2 regions of the Eubacterium sp. Marseille-QA0814 genome follow, and region 1 is predicted to be linked to the other one. Evidence: riboswitches for the same ligand, from Rfam matches in the RefSeq annotation. Region 1 holds a riboswitch; the other holds the start of a gene.
What was found. A riboswitch is a leader RNA that binds a small molecule or an ion and turns the genes downstream of it on or off. The one in region 1 is predicted to bind thiamine pyrophosphate.
Positions count from the first base shown of each region.

Region 2: it holds a riboswitch for thiamine pyrophosphate, as region 1 does, so the genes downstream of both, ACQY63_RS04265 (energy-coupled thiamine transporter ThiT) here and thiM (hydroxyethylthiazole kinase) in region 1, are expected to answer to the same signal.

Region 1 is NZ_CBCPMG010000001.1:1,125,183-1,133,398, reverse strand. It holds gene ACQY63_RS05280 (discoidin domain-containing protein) at 1-1,792, shown strand, start outside; gene ACQY63_RS05275 (gamma carbonic anhydrase family protein) at 1,886-2,356, shown strand; gene ACQY63_RS05270 (EamA family transporter) at 2,509-2,775, shown strand; gene ACQY63_RS05265 (hypothetical protein) at 2,791-3,675, shown strand; TPP riboswitch at 4,083-4,188, shown strand; gene thiM (hydroxyethylthiazole kinase) at 4,291-5,112, shown strand; gene thiE (thiamine phosphate synthase) at 5,099-5,755, shown strand; gene ACQY63_RS05250 (HAD family hydrolase) at 5,755-6,411, shown strand; gene thiD (bifunctional hydroxymethylpyrimidine kinase/phosphomethylpyrimidine kinase) at 6,616-7,407, shown strand; gene cytX (putative hydroxymethylpyrimidine transporter CytX) at 7,427-8,216, shown strand, end outside.
Region 2 is NZ_CBCPMG010000001.1:901,569-909,784, reverse strand. It holds gene ACQY63_RS04295 (YigZ family protein) at 1-104, shown strand, start outside; gene typA (translational GTPase TypA) at 377-2,209, shown strand; gene ACQY63_RS04285 (DUF5688 family protein) at 2,422-3,486, shown strand; tRNA gene ACQY63_RS04280 (tRNA-Arg) at 3,489-3,560, opposite strand; gene ACQY63_RS04275 (hypothetical protein) at 3,672-4,586, shown strand; gene ACQY63_RS04270 (thiamine diphosphokinase) at 4,606-5,214, shown strand; TPP riboswitch at 5,289-5,385, shown strand; gene ACQY63_RS04265 (energy-coupled thiamine transporter ThiT) at 5,427-6,248, shown strand; gene ACQY63_RS04260 (pseudouridine synthase) at 6,732-7,460, shown strand; gene ligA (NAD-dependent DNA ligase LigA) at 7,501-8,216, shown strand, end outside.

The DNA.
Region 1 (8,216 bases):
GTTGTATTATGGTTCACAGATGTCTGAAATTTATCTGAAAGGTGATGTCGACAGAATTACAGAAAGTAGAGGAAGTGATATTACGGATCAGGTAAGTGGAATAGATACTGGGGCTACTACAATAAACGGATTTAATTCAAATGAAGGTGTGGAAAATATATTTGATGGTAAGAGAGCAACTAAATTATATTCTACATCTCAGATACCGGGGAATATAGTATGGAAAATGAAACAGAATACAACACTTTACAGTTACACAATTACAACTGCTAACGATAATTCAAAATATACAAACAGAACAATTAAGGCATGGAAGTTATACGGCTTGGCTGACGGAAAAAACTGGGAATTAATTGATACGGTAAATGAAAGCGGAATGGCAGATCAGGATTATGCTGATTACACATATCTTGTTGATAAGATAGGAACATATACTCAGTATAAAATGGAAATTACAGAATTGTACGGAAATAGTTTCCAGATTTCAGACATTACATTAAGGGGTAATTCAGTAACTGATAGTGAGTTCAAAGCTTTGTTTGTAGGTGACTGGGAACAGGTTACAGCAAAGGGATATAAAGAAGCATTGTATAATGCATTCTACGAGGTTTACCCAAGACAGTATAAACGTTGGGGAACAGGTTCGGAACCTAAAAAAATATTTGTAAGAGCTGACAAGGGATATGATGGAGTGGCATACACATCCGGTTCTTCAATAGTAATTTCAGTTGATTGGATGAATAATAATCCAAGAGGAATTGGATATTTTACACATGAGTTAACACATGCTGTACAGCAGTACGGAAATGTATCTTCATCATCAAAAGCATGGTGGGTAGAAAATATGGCAAATTACGGTGGATTCCGTTACTATCACTGGGCACATGAAGATACTGCGCAGGTATATTATGCCAACGATACATCCCTTCAGGACTGGGGCTATGAGGCATATGGAAATAATAAATGGTTCTTCTCATATATGGATTCAAAATATCCAACAACAAAGGATAGTAATGGCAATGTAAAATACGGTCTTATTGATAGTCTCAACCATTTATTAAAGGACAATAAGGGTACAACATATGATGATAATCCATATGATACATCAACACCATGGAATCAGTTAGTAAAACAGATTACAGGATATGATTGTATAGAAGCTCTTAGATTACATTATGTAGATGAACTTAAAAACGGTACATGGACATTTACCGGATTTGGAAATTATTCAGATAATTGGATCACTACAGATTTGCCGGGAGTACCTAATATTGATTATCCTGCTTACGTAGGAAAAAATCATGGAAATACAACCGGTACAAAACTGTCTTCAGCAGTAACAAGCGGAACAAATTTATTGTCAGGTGCAACAATTATCAGTGAATCAGGTTACACAAAGGATGGTGAGTCTTCATCTAAACTTATTGATGGCGATTTGTCAACAAAATGGTGTGCAACATCTGGAAGCGTCGAAAACCAGGCATATGCTTTATCAGGTGCTCAGCACTTTGTAAAGATAGACCTTGGAAGTACAAAGACATTTAATACCTATACTCTTTACAATACACAAAGTAAGGAAGGTTTTGGTAATACTACTGAATGGGAAGTTCTTGTATCAAACGATGGAAAAGAATGGAAGTCAGTAGATTATCAAGTAAATCAGAATGATGCAATTTCATCCTTTGACATAGGAAAACAGACAGCAAGATACATTGTATTTAAGATATTTAATTCAGATAATGGTGGAGTTGGTACTGTAAGACTTTACGAACTTCAGTTATATAACAGATAGAAAAATATTTAATGACCCTTTATGCTATTAACAGTGGCATAAAGGGTTTTTTTAGGTTAAAATAAAAATGAAAGGATATTTAAGGAGTTGAGAATGGATAATAAAAAAATATTTTTAGCACCTGGAGCCCATATTGTGGGAAATGTCAGTCTTGGGGAAAATGTAGGAATATGGTACAATGCAGTAGTCCGTGCTGATATGGAAAGTATTACAATTGGAAACAACACTAATATACAGGATAATTGTACATTGCATACAGGAAATGGATTTCCAATTGTTGTTGGAGAGGGAGTAACCATAGGACATAATGCTATTGTACATGGATGCCATATTGGAGATAATACAGTAATCGGAATGGGTAGTATTTTATTAAATGGAGCCAAAGTAGGAAGAAACTGTATTATAGGAGCAGGAACTCTTGTTACGGGGAAAATGGAAATTCCTGATAATTCAATGGCCTTTGGAAATCCGGCAAAAATAATTAGAAAACTTACATCAAAAGAGATAATGGCTAATAAAGAAAATGCTATGGAGTATGTGAAACTTATGAAGGAATATAATTAAAAAGACTGAAATACGATTTTCTAATGATAGGAAAAGAGACATGAGTAATTGGATATTTAAAAATAAAAAATTTGTATCGGCTTTGGCATTTTTGTGTGCGGCAGGATGGTCATTGGCGTATCCTCTTATAAAACTTGGATATTCAAATCTAAATGTGGCATCAGATGATCTTGGAAGCAAAATCAATATTAATAATAATTTCTCTTGTGTTAATATCAGCAGTATGTTTTGGTATATACAATCAGCTGATTGCCTGTAACCTAATAAGCAAAATAGCAATTTTTAATGCATTTATTCCTATATTGGGAGTTATATTCTCGGCAATAATATTAGGAGAGCCAATGAAGTTTAAGTACTTTGTAGCAGGAATGCTTGTGGCACTTGGAGTGTATGTAATTAATAAATTTGATGGTAAGTAGAAGGAGGAAAGAATCATGAAGAAGATGTTAACTTTTGTAATTGCAGTAATCTCGTTATGTGGTTTATTTACCATACTAAAGAGTGACAATGCCTATGCGGCAACCAACAGACTGTTGGAGAAGGACAAGGTATACTATTATGATTTGGATGGAGATGGCACTAAGGAAAAGATATATTACCAGACCCATGTAAGCGCTAAAGACAATGAGTTTTTTGACAGTGTAAGTCTGTTTATAAATGACAAAAATGTATATACAAAAAAATTAACAGACGTATGGGCAAGCTATAAGGTAATTGACTTTGACACTTCTGACAAGACAATAGAGTTAAATTTTCAGATAGGCAGTTATTCGTATACATTGGATTACAGTTCTTTTCAAAGATGGAACGGAAAAGAAATTACAGAATTTGAAACAAGCAGTAACAAGGCACTGATGTATGGGAGAGGATATCGGTTCAAGAATGTGAAAGGTAATGGAAGGTTCCATATTATTGTGGATACACCTTACGCATTGCCAATAGGATGTTTTTACGCAGATATTCCATTACAGTTAAAAGGTGATAAAATTGTACCGGCTACGGGAACTTACAAACTTGTGGAAAGCTCAAAAAAATATATGTATACTGTAAAGAAAAATATGAAAGTGTACAAAACTGCATCTAAAAAATCAAAGAATAAATTTACTTTGAAAAAGGGAGATAAGCTTAGAATTATAAAAATCAAGCCGGCAAAGAATGTAGCAAAACGCCCTAAGGGAAAATATAGTCTTGATAAGAGGGATAACGGGTTTGCATATGTAAAAACTAAAACCGGAAAGAAGGGATGGATTTTCTTAAGTAAGAAAATGTCAAGCTGGGGAAAGAAAACTTTGTTTAAAAAGGTTCCGGGATGGGGCTGATACAATAGTGATAACTCCCTATCTCTTTTTTATAACTCACTTATTTTAAGTCAGCAGGAAAAACAATATCCTGCTGATTTCTTATTTTATCCATAACCTTCAATGCCATAAGAGAATATCTGATATTTCCTCAGGAAGTCCAAATAATTTAACCAGCGGATGAATGCAGTACATTCCAATGTCCGTAAGAGACCCGTTTGAAAAATCTTTGTTAAAGGCGAAGATAATTGTAAGGATGACGGGACATATAAGTATGTAGTCAGACGAAAAGGGAAAGCAACAAATCATTATACAAGCAATCTAGATGAAAAGATTGATTTTATGCAGGCATTTGAATTTTAATTGCATACAACAATAACAAATCCACTATTGCATTATATTGAATTGAGCGATACAATGCTATAGGAAATTAAATATAGGGGAGCTTGTAGGCAGGCTGAGAGGAAGTAATCAACTTCGACCCTTAAACCTGATTTGGATAATGCCAACGTAGGAATTAAGTATAGGATTTAATGCGGACAAACCAGATTAGGTTTGTCTGTTTTTCATTTTAACGTAACAATTATGATGAGATTCTGCTGTAAAAAGTATTCAGCAGAACGATAAGGAGGAAATATGTTTAAGAAATGTGTAGAAAACGTAAGAAATAATGTGCCTTTAGTTCACAACATTACTAATTATGTAACAGTAAATGATGTGGCTAATGTTTTACTGGCTTGTGGCGGCAGCCCAATTATGTCAGATGATATTGATGATGTGGAAGATATTACATCTATTTGTGGTGGTTTGAACATTAATATTGGAACATTAAATAAAAACACCATACCATCTATGTTTGCAGCAGGAAAGAAAGCAAATGAATTAGGACATGTTGTTTTACTTGATCCTGTTGGGGCAGGGGCAAGCAAGTTAAGAACTAATACAGCAAATGAATTAATGGAAAAAGTGAAATTTGATGTTGTAAGAGGAAATATTTCAGAAGTTAAGACTTTAATGCTGGGTACAGGAAGTACAAAAGGTGTAGATGCAGATGTTTCTGACAAAGTAACAGATGAAAACTTAGACGACACTATTAGCAAGCTCAAGAGTTTTTCAAAGGCAACAGGAAGCATTATCGCAGTAACAGGCGCAATTGATTTAGTTTGTGACAGCGAAAAATGCTATGTTATAAGAAATGGTAGAGCCGAAATGAGTTCAATTACAGGAACAGGATGCCAGTTATCAGGTTTGATGACAGCGTTTTTAGTTGCAAATCCAGAAAACAAATTGGAAGCAGCAGCGGCAGCAGTTTGTACAATGGGACTTGCCGGAGAAATTGCATGGTCAAGAATGAGTGAAGGCGATGGAAACTCAACATACAGAAACAGAATTATTGATGCCATCTACAATATGGATGGTGAAACATTAGAAAAAGGAGCTAAATATGAAGTTAAGTAATACAACAAAGGAAGAATTGCTTTTATACGGCGTAACTGACAGAGCTTGGTTAAATGGCGAAACTTTGTACAGTCAGGTTGAAAAAGCTTTAAAAGGCGGAGCAACTTTTATGCAACTTCGAGAAAAGAAACTTGATGAAGAAAGTTTTTTGAAGGAAGCCATTGAGATAAAAGAATTATGTAGAAAGTACAATGTACCATTTGTAATTAATGACAATGTTGATATTGCTTTGGAAATGGATGCTGACGGCGTTCATGTTGGACAAAGTGACATGGAAGCTTTAGATGTAAGGGCAAAGCTTGGTCCTGATAAGATTATTGGTGTGTCAGCGCAAACTGTTGAGCAGGCAATTTTAGCGGAAAAACACGGAGCAGATTATTTAGGAGTAGGCGCAGTTTTTCCAACCGGCTCCAAAGATGATGCAGAAGAAGTTACTTTTGAAACACTGAAAGCAATATGTCAGGCAGTAAAAATTCCTGTTATTGCCATTGGTGGAATTTCAAAAGGCAATGTTTTAGAACTTGCAGGCAGTGGCATTTGCGGTATAGCAGTTATTAGCGCTATTTTTGCAGCAAAGGATATTGAAGAAGCAACTAAGGAATTAAAAGAAAAAGCAATCAAAATGTTAGAAAAAGGTGAATAATGGCAAAAGGATTTATTTTTGATGTTGATGGGACAATACTTGATTCTATGGAAATATGGATGGATGCAGCTAAGTTGTATTTAAAGGATTTAGGTATTGAGGCTGAGGAAAACTTAGGAGACATTATGTTTAGCCTGACTATGGCAGAAGGAGCAGAGTATATTAGAAAAACATATAAGGTTAATCTTTCTGACAAGGAAATTTGCGATGGTATAAACCAAAAGGTTTTTGGTTTTTACAAAGAAGAAGCTCCACTTAAAGGGAAGTCAATTGAAATTTTAGAGTATGCTCAAAAGAATAACATACCTATGGTGGTTGCAACATCAACAGACCGTCCTATGATTGAGGCGGCTTTTGAAAGGTTGAATCTTGGAAAATATTTTAAGAAAATATATACAACTACAGAGGTTGGTTCAGGAAAAGACAAACCGGAAATTTTTATGAGAGCAATGGAAACATTAGGTACAAAACCTGATGAAACATGGCTGTTCGAAGACGGAGTTTATTCCATGGACACAGCAAAGAAAATGGGTATTCACACAGTTGGTATATATGATAAGTCCAGTGATAAGGATCAGGATATGGTTAAGAGCCTTGCAGATGTTTATATAACAAGCTGGGATGAATATGAAAAAGTAATTAAGGCTGTTAAGTAAAACATAAACATATGATGAACCGTTGTTGACACAGGGTAAAAGAATGTTTACCAGCAAAAAGAGTGTTTAATAACAAAAATTAACAGTTGATAAGTTACTAAAATGATAAGTTAGTAAAGCGGTAAATCGGGGGCACCACTTTTTACCGCTATAAAAAACAGTAGAAATACTGTACCACAATAGAAGACATAAGGAGGAAGCAAAATGAACACAGCATTAACCATTGCGGGAAGTGATTCATGTGGAGGCGCCGGAATACAAGCAGATTTAAAGACAATGACAACTAATGGAGTGTATGGCATGAGTGCCATTACAGCTTTAACTGCTCAAAATACAACCGGCGTATCAGACATTTACGAAGTAACAGCAGATTTTTTAAAGGCACAGCTAAAGGCAATATTTGAGGATATTACACCTGATGCAATTAAGATTGGAATGGTATCTTCAAAAGATTTGATTATAGCAATTGCCGAGAGCCTAAAGAAATACAATGGCAAGAACATTGTGTTAGATCCGGTCATGGTAGCAACAAGTGGAGCAAAATTAATTAGCGATGATGCAATAGAAACACTGAAGGAATATTTAATTCCAATGGCTACTGTAATCACACCGAACATTCCGGAAGCAGAAGTTTTATCAGAAATGAAAATAACTAATGAAGAGGAAATGATTAAGGCAGCAGAAAAAATCAGCAAAAAGTATAATGTTGCAGTTTTGTGCAAAGGTGGTCACAGCATTAATGATGCCAATGATCTATTGTACAGAGATGGTGAATACAAATGGTTTAAGGGGAAACGAATCAACAATCCAAATACACATGGAACAGGATGTACACTTTCAAGTGCTATTGCTTCAAATCTTGCCAAGGGAAGAAATCTTGATGAGGCAGTTGAGAAAGCAAAAGCATATATTTCAGGTGCTTTAGGAGCAATGCTTGATTTAGGAAAGGGTAGTGGACCAATGAATCATGCATTTGCAGTAGAAGGCGAATACTAGAATTAATGGGAGGTACAAAATGGATAAAAAAGGAACATCAGTATTTAGCAACAGTTTAATTTGGTTTGGAGCAGGAGTATCAATTGCAGAAATAGTTACAGGTACATATCTTGCATCGCTAGGAATGGCAAAGGGAATCGCAGCAATTATTATAGGACATCTTATAGGGTGTGGCTTGCTTTTTCTTGCAGGATTAATTGGTGCAAAAACAAAGAAAAGTGCCATGGAAACTGTAAAAATCAGTTTCGGTGAAAAAGGCAGTATTATTTTTGCAGTTTTAAATGTAATTCAGTTGGCAGGTTGGACAGCAATTATGATATATGACGGCGCAGTTTCAGCTAATGGAATTTTTGGCACAGGTCGTCTTATTTGGTGTATTGTAATTGGCTGTTTAATTATTGTTTGGATTTTTATTGGAATTAAAAATATTGAAAAAATAAATGTTGTGGCAATGACAGCATTGTTTGTTTTAACAATTATTTTATGTAGAGTTGTATTTTTCACAGGGAAAGGTGCTACAGCAGTGGCAGCAGATGGACTTACATTTGGGGCAGCAGTAGAGCTTGCAGTAGCGATGCCACTTTCATGGTTACCTTTAATCAGTGATTATACAAGAGAAGCAGAGAAGCCTGTTAAGGCAACAGCGGCAAGTGCCATTGTTTACGGTTTGGTAAGTTGTTGGATGTACATAATCGGTATGGGAGCAGCTATTTTTGCAGAAAATGCCGGTATAGACCAGATTATGTTAAAAGCAGGTTTAGGTATTGCCGGACTACTTATTATAGTATTTTCAACAGTTACAACTACAT
Region 2 (8,216 bases), 220 kb from region 1:
AAAATTTTGAAAAATTTAAAAGTCAGGTGGTAGAGGCTACTAACGGACAGGCGGTATTTAGCAGAGTTGATGATATTGAATATAAGCAAAAATGTACTGATTAACTTCACTATATAAATACAAAATAGAAATAATGGAAAAAACGCTAGTTGTAAACGTAATAAAATACAAATAAATCCATTATAATATAATAGGAAAAGATTGAAAAAAATTAAGTTTGTGATAAAATAAATAAGGTTATGCCTATGCGCAGATTAGTGAAAGTGAGTTTTGAAATTACTTTTGAAAAAGTATATAGCGTAGGTTTATTATAGAAACTAACAATTAACACATATTATAAAAAGCAGATTAATAAATACAAATAAGGAGATAAAAGATGATTAGAGAAGATGTTAGAAACATTGCCATTATTGCCCATGTAGACCATGGTAAAACAACTTTAGTAGATGAACTTTTAAAGCAAAGTGGTGTTTTTAGAGAAAATCAGGAAGTTGCTGAAAGAGTAATGGATTCAAATGATATTGAAAGAGAAAGAGGTATTACAATTCTTTCTAAGAATACAGCAGTAACTTATAAGAATACAAAGATTAACATTATTGATACACCGGGCCATGCTGATTTTGGTGGAGAAGTAGAACGTGTTCTTAAAATGGTAAACGGTGTTGTTTTAGTTGTTGATGCTTTTGAAGGTGCAATGCCTCAAACAAGATTCGTTTTAAAGAAAGCATTAGAATTAAGCTTACCTGTTATTGTATGTATCAACAAGATTGACAGACCGGAAGCAAGACCTAGCGAAGTAATTGATGAAGTATTAGAGTTATTTATCGACTTAGATGCTAACGAAGATCAGCTTGAATGTCCTTTTGTATTTGCATCAGCAAAGCAGGGATTTGCCAAATTAGATATGGAAGATCCTGATGTAGACATGAAGCCTTTATTTGAAACAATTATTGATTATATACCTGCTCCAGAAGGTGATCCTGAAGCGGATACACAGGTTCTTATTAGTACAATTGACTACAACGATTATGTAGGTAGAATCGGTGTTGGTAAGGTTGATAATGGTACAATCAAAGTAAATCAGGATGTAGTTTTAGCAAACTATCATGATCCTGAAAACACAAAGAGAGTAAAAATCAGCAAACTTTATGAATTTGAAGGATTAAATAAAGTAGAAGTTAATGAAGCAACAGTTGGTTCAATTGTAGCTATTTCAGGTATTGCGGATATTAGTATTGGGGATACAATCTGCTCAATCGAAAATCCAAAGCCAATACCATTCCAGAAGATTTCTGACCCAACAATTTCTATGCAGTTTATGGTAAATGACAGCCCATTAGCAGGTCAGGAAGGTAAGTTTGTTACATCTCGTCATTTAAGAGACAGACTTATGAGAGAATTAAACACTGATGTTTCTTTAAGAGTTGAAGAAACAGATGAGAAGAACTCATTTAAAGTATCAGGTCGTGGAGAACTTCATTTATCTGTACTTATTGAAAACATGAGACGTGAAGGTTACGAATTTGCAGTAAGTAAAGCAGAAGTAATTTACAAGGAAGATGAACGGGGCAAGAAGTTAGAGCCAATGGAAATTTGTTACATTGATGTACCTGAAGAATTCTCAGGAGCAATTATTGAAAAATTAAGTAACAGAAAAGGTGAATTACAGGGAATGGCACCAACAGGTGACGGATTTACAAGACTTGAATTCTCAATTCCATCAAGAGGTCTTATTGGATACAGAGGTCAGTTTATGACTGACACAAAGGGTAACGGTATCATGAACGCAATGTTCGATGAATACGGTCCTTATAAGGGAGAAATCCAGTACAGAAAACAGGGTTCACTTATTGCTTTTGAAGCAGGTGAAGCGATTACTTACGGCTTATTTAATGCTCAGGAGCGTGGTACATTATTTATAGGACCTGGCGAAAAAGTATATTCAGGTATGATTGTAGGTCAGACAGGTAGAGCTGAAGACATCGAAGTAAATGTTTGTAAGACAAAGCATTTATCAAACACAAGAACATCAAGTTCTGATGAAGCTTTAAGATTAGTGCCTAAGAAGGAATTAAGTCTTGAGCAGGCATTAGAGTATATTGATACAGATGAATTACTTGAAATTACACCTGAAAGCTTAAGAATCAGAAAGAAAATATTAGATCCAACATTAAGAAAGAGAGCTAATATTAGAAAACAGAATCAATAATACTTGATTTTTATCAGGTATGTGGAAAGCATAAAATCGTGTGTGAGTTTTAATCGCACACGATTTTTGCGTTATTATTGAAAATTAATTGCACAAAAAAGTTATTTTTGACACATTCTTAAAAATAAAATCAATTACTAAATTCCTAAAGTAAAATGTAAGAGTAGCATTTAGCTGACAATATTTTAATATTTACCGGAGGAAGAATAGTAATGAATTATGAGAAGTTTGTAAAGGAAGTTAAAAGAGGGGTTGAAGACATTGTTGAAAAGGAATTAGGTGAGGGAGTAGTTGTAGTACGAAATGTTTTAAAGAACAACAATGTTAGAAGAAAAGCCATTAGTATTGTAAGGAAAGAAGAGGTGGCTACACCTACGATATATTTAAGAAATTATTTTGTAGATTTTAAGCATGGAAGAGACATGACAAATATATGTACTGAGATTTTTAACATGTATTTATATAGTATGGATAGCTTTAATGCAGATATAGATTTAAGAGACATAGCAGATTTTGAGAAAGTAAAGACCATGATACATTATAAGTTGATTAATTATGAAATGAATAAAGAATTGCTGAAAAAAGTACCCCATTTAAAGTTTTTAGATTTGGCAATTGTATTTTATATCATGGTTTCGGAAGATGGGGAAGGTCAGGCAACTGCATTAATTCATAAAGAACATTTGGAAGGCTGGGGAATTTCCAGAAAAGAACTTAGGGATATTGCGTTCAAAAATACATGGGATAAATTCCCTGTTGTAGTTACACCAATGGAAGATATTATTTCAGATATGATATTAAAAGATATATTAGGAGATGAAGACTGGGTGGAAGATGAGTTTGGAAGTAATTATGGAAATGGATACGGAGACGAATTTGGAGAAAATTTTGAGGGTGATGAAGGCGAAATAATAAGCGAAGATACAATGTACGGAGATTACACTTACGGAGAACTTAAGACTTTAGTAAGAGAAGAAGTTAATAATATGAAAATAGAAGATATTAATATGTATGTTATGTCCAATACCATGAAATTAAATGGGGCAACCTGCATTACATATCCACACGCAATAGAGAATTTTGCCAATGAACATGACAGTGATGTTTACATTATTCCAAGCTCAATACATGAAGTGATTTTAATTCCTGATATTAGCTGTTCAAGAGAATATATTGATGAAATGATAAGGGATGTAAATCGAAGACAGTTAGATCCGGTAGACGTGTTATCAGACCATGTTTATATGTATAGAAGAGATATTGGTGAGATAGAATAAAATGCATCTGGCCAGAATCGAACTGGCATTATCGCCTCCGGAGGGCGACGTTCTATCCATTAGACTACAGATGCATAGCTTTTATTTTACATTAGAATTAAGAAGGGTTCAATACCTGCTAAGTTGAATTTTAGTTTTATTTTTGATATTATGAGAGAAATTGTTGAATAAAGGAGATGTGAAACGTGGATAATCCAAAGGATTTCGAAGAAGATGAAAATAAATTATCCAAGGAAGAGCTTGATGCACTTCTAAAGGAAGTAGAAAACGATAGCAGACAGGTAGTAAGAAGAGAACAACCTGTAAAAAAGAAAAATATTAGATTTGATATGATAATTGCAGCAGTTATAGCATTTGTTATTGTAGTTGGAGGTGTTTTATTAGTAAGACATTTTGTTGTTAATACTCCATCAAAGGCAGAGAAAGCTGTAGCTGAGAATCCACTACAGGACGACAAGTATCCTGAAATAACTGACGTTGTAAAAAATTATCTCAATGCTTTTTTAATTGAAGATGACGCAAAGAGAGCTGAGACAATTGCACAGTATGTTGGAAACTTATATGACATTAACAGCGTGAAGCAAAGAACTTATGTATCGGAATATAGTGACGTTGAATGTTACACAAAGAAAGGTCCTTATGATGACACGTATGTAGTTTATGCATATTATCAGATGGGACTTAAGAATATTGACACAACAGTTCCTGCAATTACCAGATTATATGTTGTTAGGGATAAGAAAACAGGAAATGTTTATATTCAAAATGATAGTGGTGATGATATTCAAAAATACATGAATAAAGTTACAAAAGATTCTGATGTTCAGGATTTATTAAAAGATGTTCAGGAAGAATTTGAAAGTGTTAAGGCATCAGATCCTAAGGTTAAGGCTTATTATGATGCTATTAATGCTAAAGCAAATGAAAAGAAAAATGGGACTACTACAGGAACTTCAAACAATAAGAATGAAACAACTGCATCTCATACATCTAACAATGCAACAACAAAAGCATCTGTGACAACACAGGCACCTACTACAAAGGTGAATAGTGCAACAAAGCCACAGACAACAGCTTCAAAAAATAACAAAAACAAATAGAAATTAGTAGGTCAAATAAATGGAAAACGTATGTTATATAGTTGGTGCCGGAGATAACTCCGGTACCAATTTTACTAAAAAAGAAAATGATTTTGTAATAGCGGCAGATGGCGGTTTTGAAAAAATACACCAACTTGGAATAGAACCTGATTTGGTAATAGGTGATTTTGACTCTTTAGGATATGTTCCTGTTGGTGACAATGTGGAAAAGCACAAAGTAATGAAAAACGAAACAGATATGATGATTTGTGTTAAGACAGCATTGCACAAAGGCTTTAATATCATTGTGATTTTCGGAGGAACCGGTGGAAGGATAGACCATACTTTTGCCAATATACAAACACTTTTATATGCATCACAATTAGGAGCCAACATTAAGATGGTTGATGGTAATAACACATATACAGTTGTTTCAGATGGTTCGATTTCAATAACAGGAAAAGAAAAAAATATATTTTCGGTTTTTGCGATAAACGGAGTTGCTCATAATGTTACAATAAAAAATGCATTATATAATATAGAAAGCTATAAGCTTGAGGAAAACAGACCTTTAGGGGTAAGCAATCAGTTTGTAAATGCAAATCCTGTTATATCAGTTGGAAAAGGAAGTCTTCTAATTGTATATTAAACTAATCAGATATGTATACAATACTTTGCCAACTTGACAAAAAATGTTAAAGAATATAGAATAAATAATGAAAAATATGTCGCTAGGGGTGCCGGATGGCTGAGAGATGTATATCGACCCTCACTACTTGATATGGTTAGTACCATCGTAAGGAAGCATTTAGTTATGTATAGGTTCTCTGGTGATATTATATTCTAAAGAGGACTTTTTTTATGGAAAAAACAAAGAAAACAGGAACATTGGTAGAATGTTCAGTTTTGATTGCTATGGCTTTTGTGTTAAGCTTTATTAAGATTATCGACATGCCATACGGTGGAGCAGTAACAGCGGCAAGTATGTTGCCTATTATAATTGCAGGTTACAGACATGGATTGAAATGGGGACTTATTACAAGTTTTACATATAGTATTTTGCAATTATTAACAGGTCTATCAAATGTTTCTTATGCTACATCAACAACAGCTATGATTGCCATAATTCTTTTAGACTACATTGTGGCTTTTACAGTGCTTGGTTTACTTGGTGTTGTTAAGAAAAATAAACATCAGACAGGTGCCTTAGTTTTAGGAACATTGATTGTTTGTTTATTAAGATATTTATGTCATTTTATTACAGGTTGTACAGTATGGGCAGGTGTATCAATTCCAACAGCTGATGGAGCATTATATTCTTTAGTATACAATGGAGCATACATGATTCCTGAAACTGTAGTTACAGTATATGTTATGGCGCTTGTTTCAAATTCAATTGATTTAAGAGCAGCAAAACCTGTAACAAGAGAAAAGTCAAAGAACATTATGGCTGTTTTAAATGGCGTATTAGTATGTGGTATAGCAATAATTGTTGACTTCCTAATTATATTTAGACAAATCCAGACAGAAGACGGATTTAAGATAACACTTATCGCAAATACAAACTGGATGTTAGTAGGTGTGATTTTATTAGTAGGTGTTATTGTTGGTGGCTTAACTTATGTAATTACTAAATTAGTAGTTTCAAAAAAGAAAACTGTTTTGCCTAGAAGAGAAAATTAATAAATCAGAAACAAACCTTGAAAGAAAATAAAGCTGATTAATAAGCAAATTAATTACCAAAGCGAATTAATTACCAAAACTAATTAATTGCAAAAACGAATAATTAATCATGCTGAAAAATAAATAATAATATTTATAGATATGTATTTGTGTGAATGTAAAATATAAATAAGGGTATTAGAAATAAATTAAACTATAAACTATTAGAGGGAGAGTACATGTTCTATAAATTTGTTAGCTGAAGCTGTAACAAAATGTTGCAGCTTCTTTTTAGCATTTTGTAGCTGAAGTTTAATTTGTTTTAGTTTGAGTTAAAAGTTTTATTGCTTTATATATTAGTTAAGGTTTTTGCTAATATACAGCTTCTCTTATCTTATTTTTGTTGACGTTGTTTCTAGTATCATTTATCATTATTAAGATGTATAATTTAGAAGGATTTATTTAGAATAAATTAAGTTAAAAATACTAAAATAAGGTATGTATATGGATAATAAAAGATTAAAAGAACAGAAAAGTAATACAGAAGAAATAAGATTAAATAAATTTTTAAGTGATGCAGGTTTTTGCTCAAGAAGACAGGCTGACAGATTAATAGAAGAAGGGCATGTTAAGGTAAACAACGAAACTGCTTTGATGGGGCAGAAAGTAACTTTGTTAGACAAAGTTACTGTTGATGGAAAAGAAGTTTCAAGAGAAGAAGAACAGATTGTTATAGCTTTTAATAAGCCTGTTGGAGTAGAATGTACAACTGACAAAAATAATCCCGATAATATTGTAGATTATATTAACTATAAGAAGAGAATTTATCCTATTGGAAGATTGGACAAGAATTCTCAAGGGTTAATATTGTTAACGAATGACGGGGCGTTGGTTAATAACATTTTAAAAGCTTCCAATTATCATGAAAAGGAATATGTTGTAACTGTTGATAAACCCATTACAGAGGAGTTTATCAAACAAATGTCCAAAGGAGTAAAAATATTAGACCAGGTTACAAGACCTTGCGTTGTTAAAAAAGTTAATAAACATACATTTAATATTATTTTAACTCAGGGCTTAAACAGACAGATTAGAAGAATGTGCGAAACTCTTGGCTTTAAAGTTCAGAAATTAAAAAGAGTCAGAATTATGGGAGTGCATTTGGATAATTTACCAATTGGAAATTATAGAAACTTAACAAATAGTGAATTAGATTCATTAAAGAAAAATTAAAGCGGTTTATCAAAATATGTAAGTGAGGATTAGATTTAAAGTGGATAAAAAAGAAAGAATCAAAGAGTTAGTAGATATATTAAATAAGGCGAGTAAAGCATACTATCAGGATGCAAAGGAAATAATGAGCAACTTTGAATATGATGCTTTATATGATGAATTAGTACAGTTAGAAAAAGATACAGGAATTGTTTTGGCGAACAGCCCCACAGTTAATGTAGGCTATGAGGTTGTAAGTGAACTTCCTAAAGAACAGCATGAAAGTCCAATGTTATCTTTGGACAAAACTAAGGAAGTAAATGTGCTGGCTGATTTCGCGGGAGACAAAAAATCATTATTGTCTTGGAAACTTGATGGCCTTACAGTGGTTTTAACATACGAGCAGGGAAAACTTTTTAAGGCTGTTACAAGAGGTAATGGTGAAATTGGTGAAGTTATAACAAATAATGCAAAAACATTCAAAAACATTCCTTTAAGCATTCCTTATGAGGGAAGATTGGTGTTACGTGGAGAAGCCATTATAAAATATTCTGATTTTGAAAAAATCAACAGGGAAATTGAGGATGCTCAGGCAAAATATAAGAACCCAAGAAATTTATGCTCAGGTTCCGTAAGACAATTAAACAGTGAAATTACTGCTAAAAGAAATGTAAACTTTATAGCTTTTGCCTTGATTAGTGCAGAAAATGTTGATTTTAAAAATTCAATTGAGCACCAATACTTATGGCTTGAACAACAGGGATTTGAAGTTGTTGA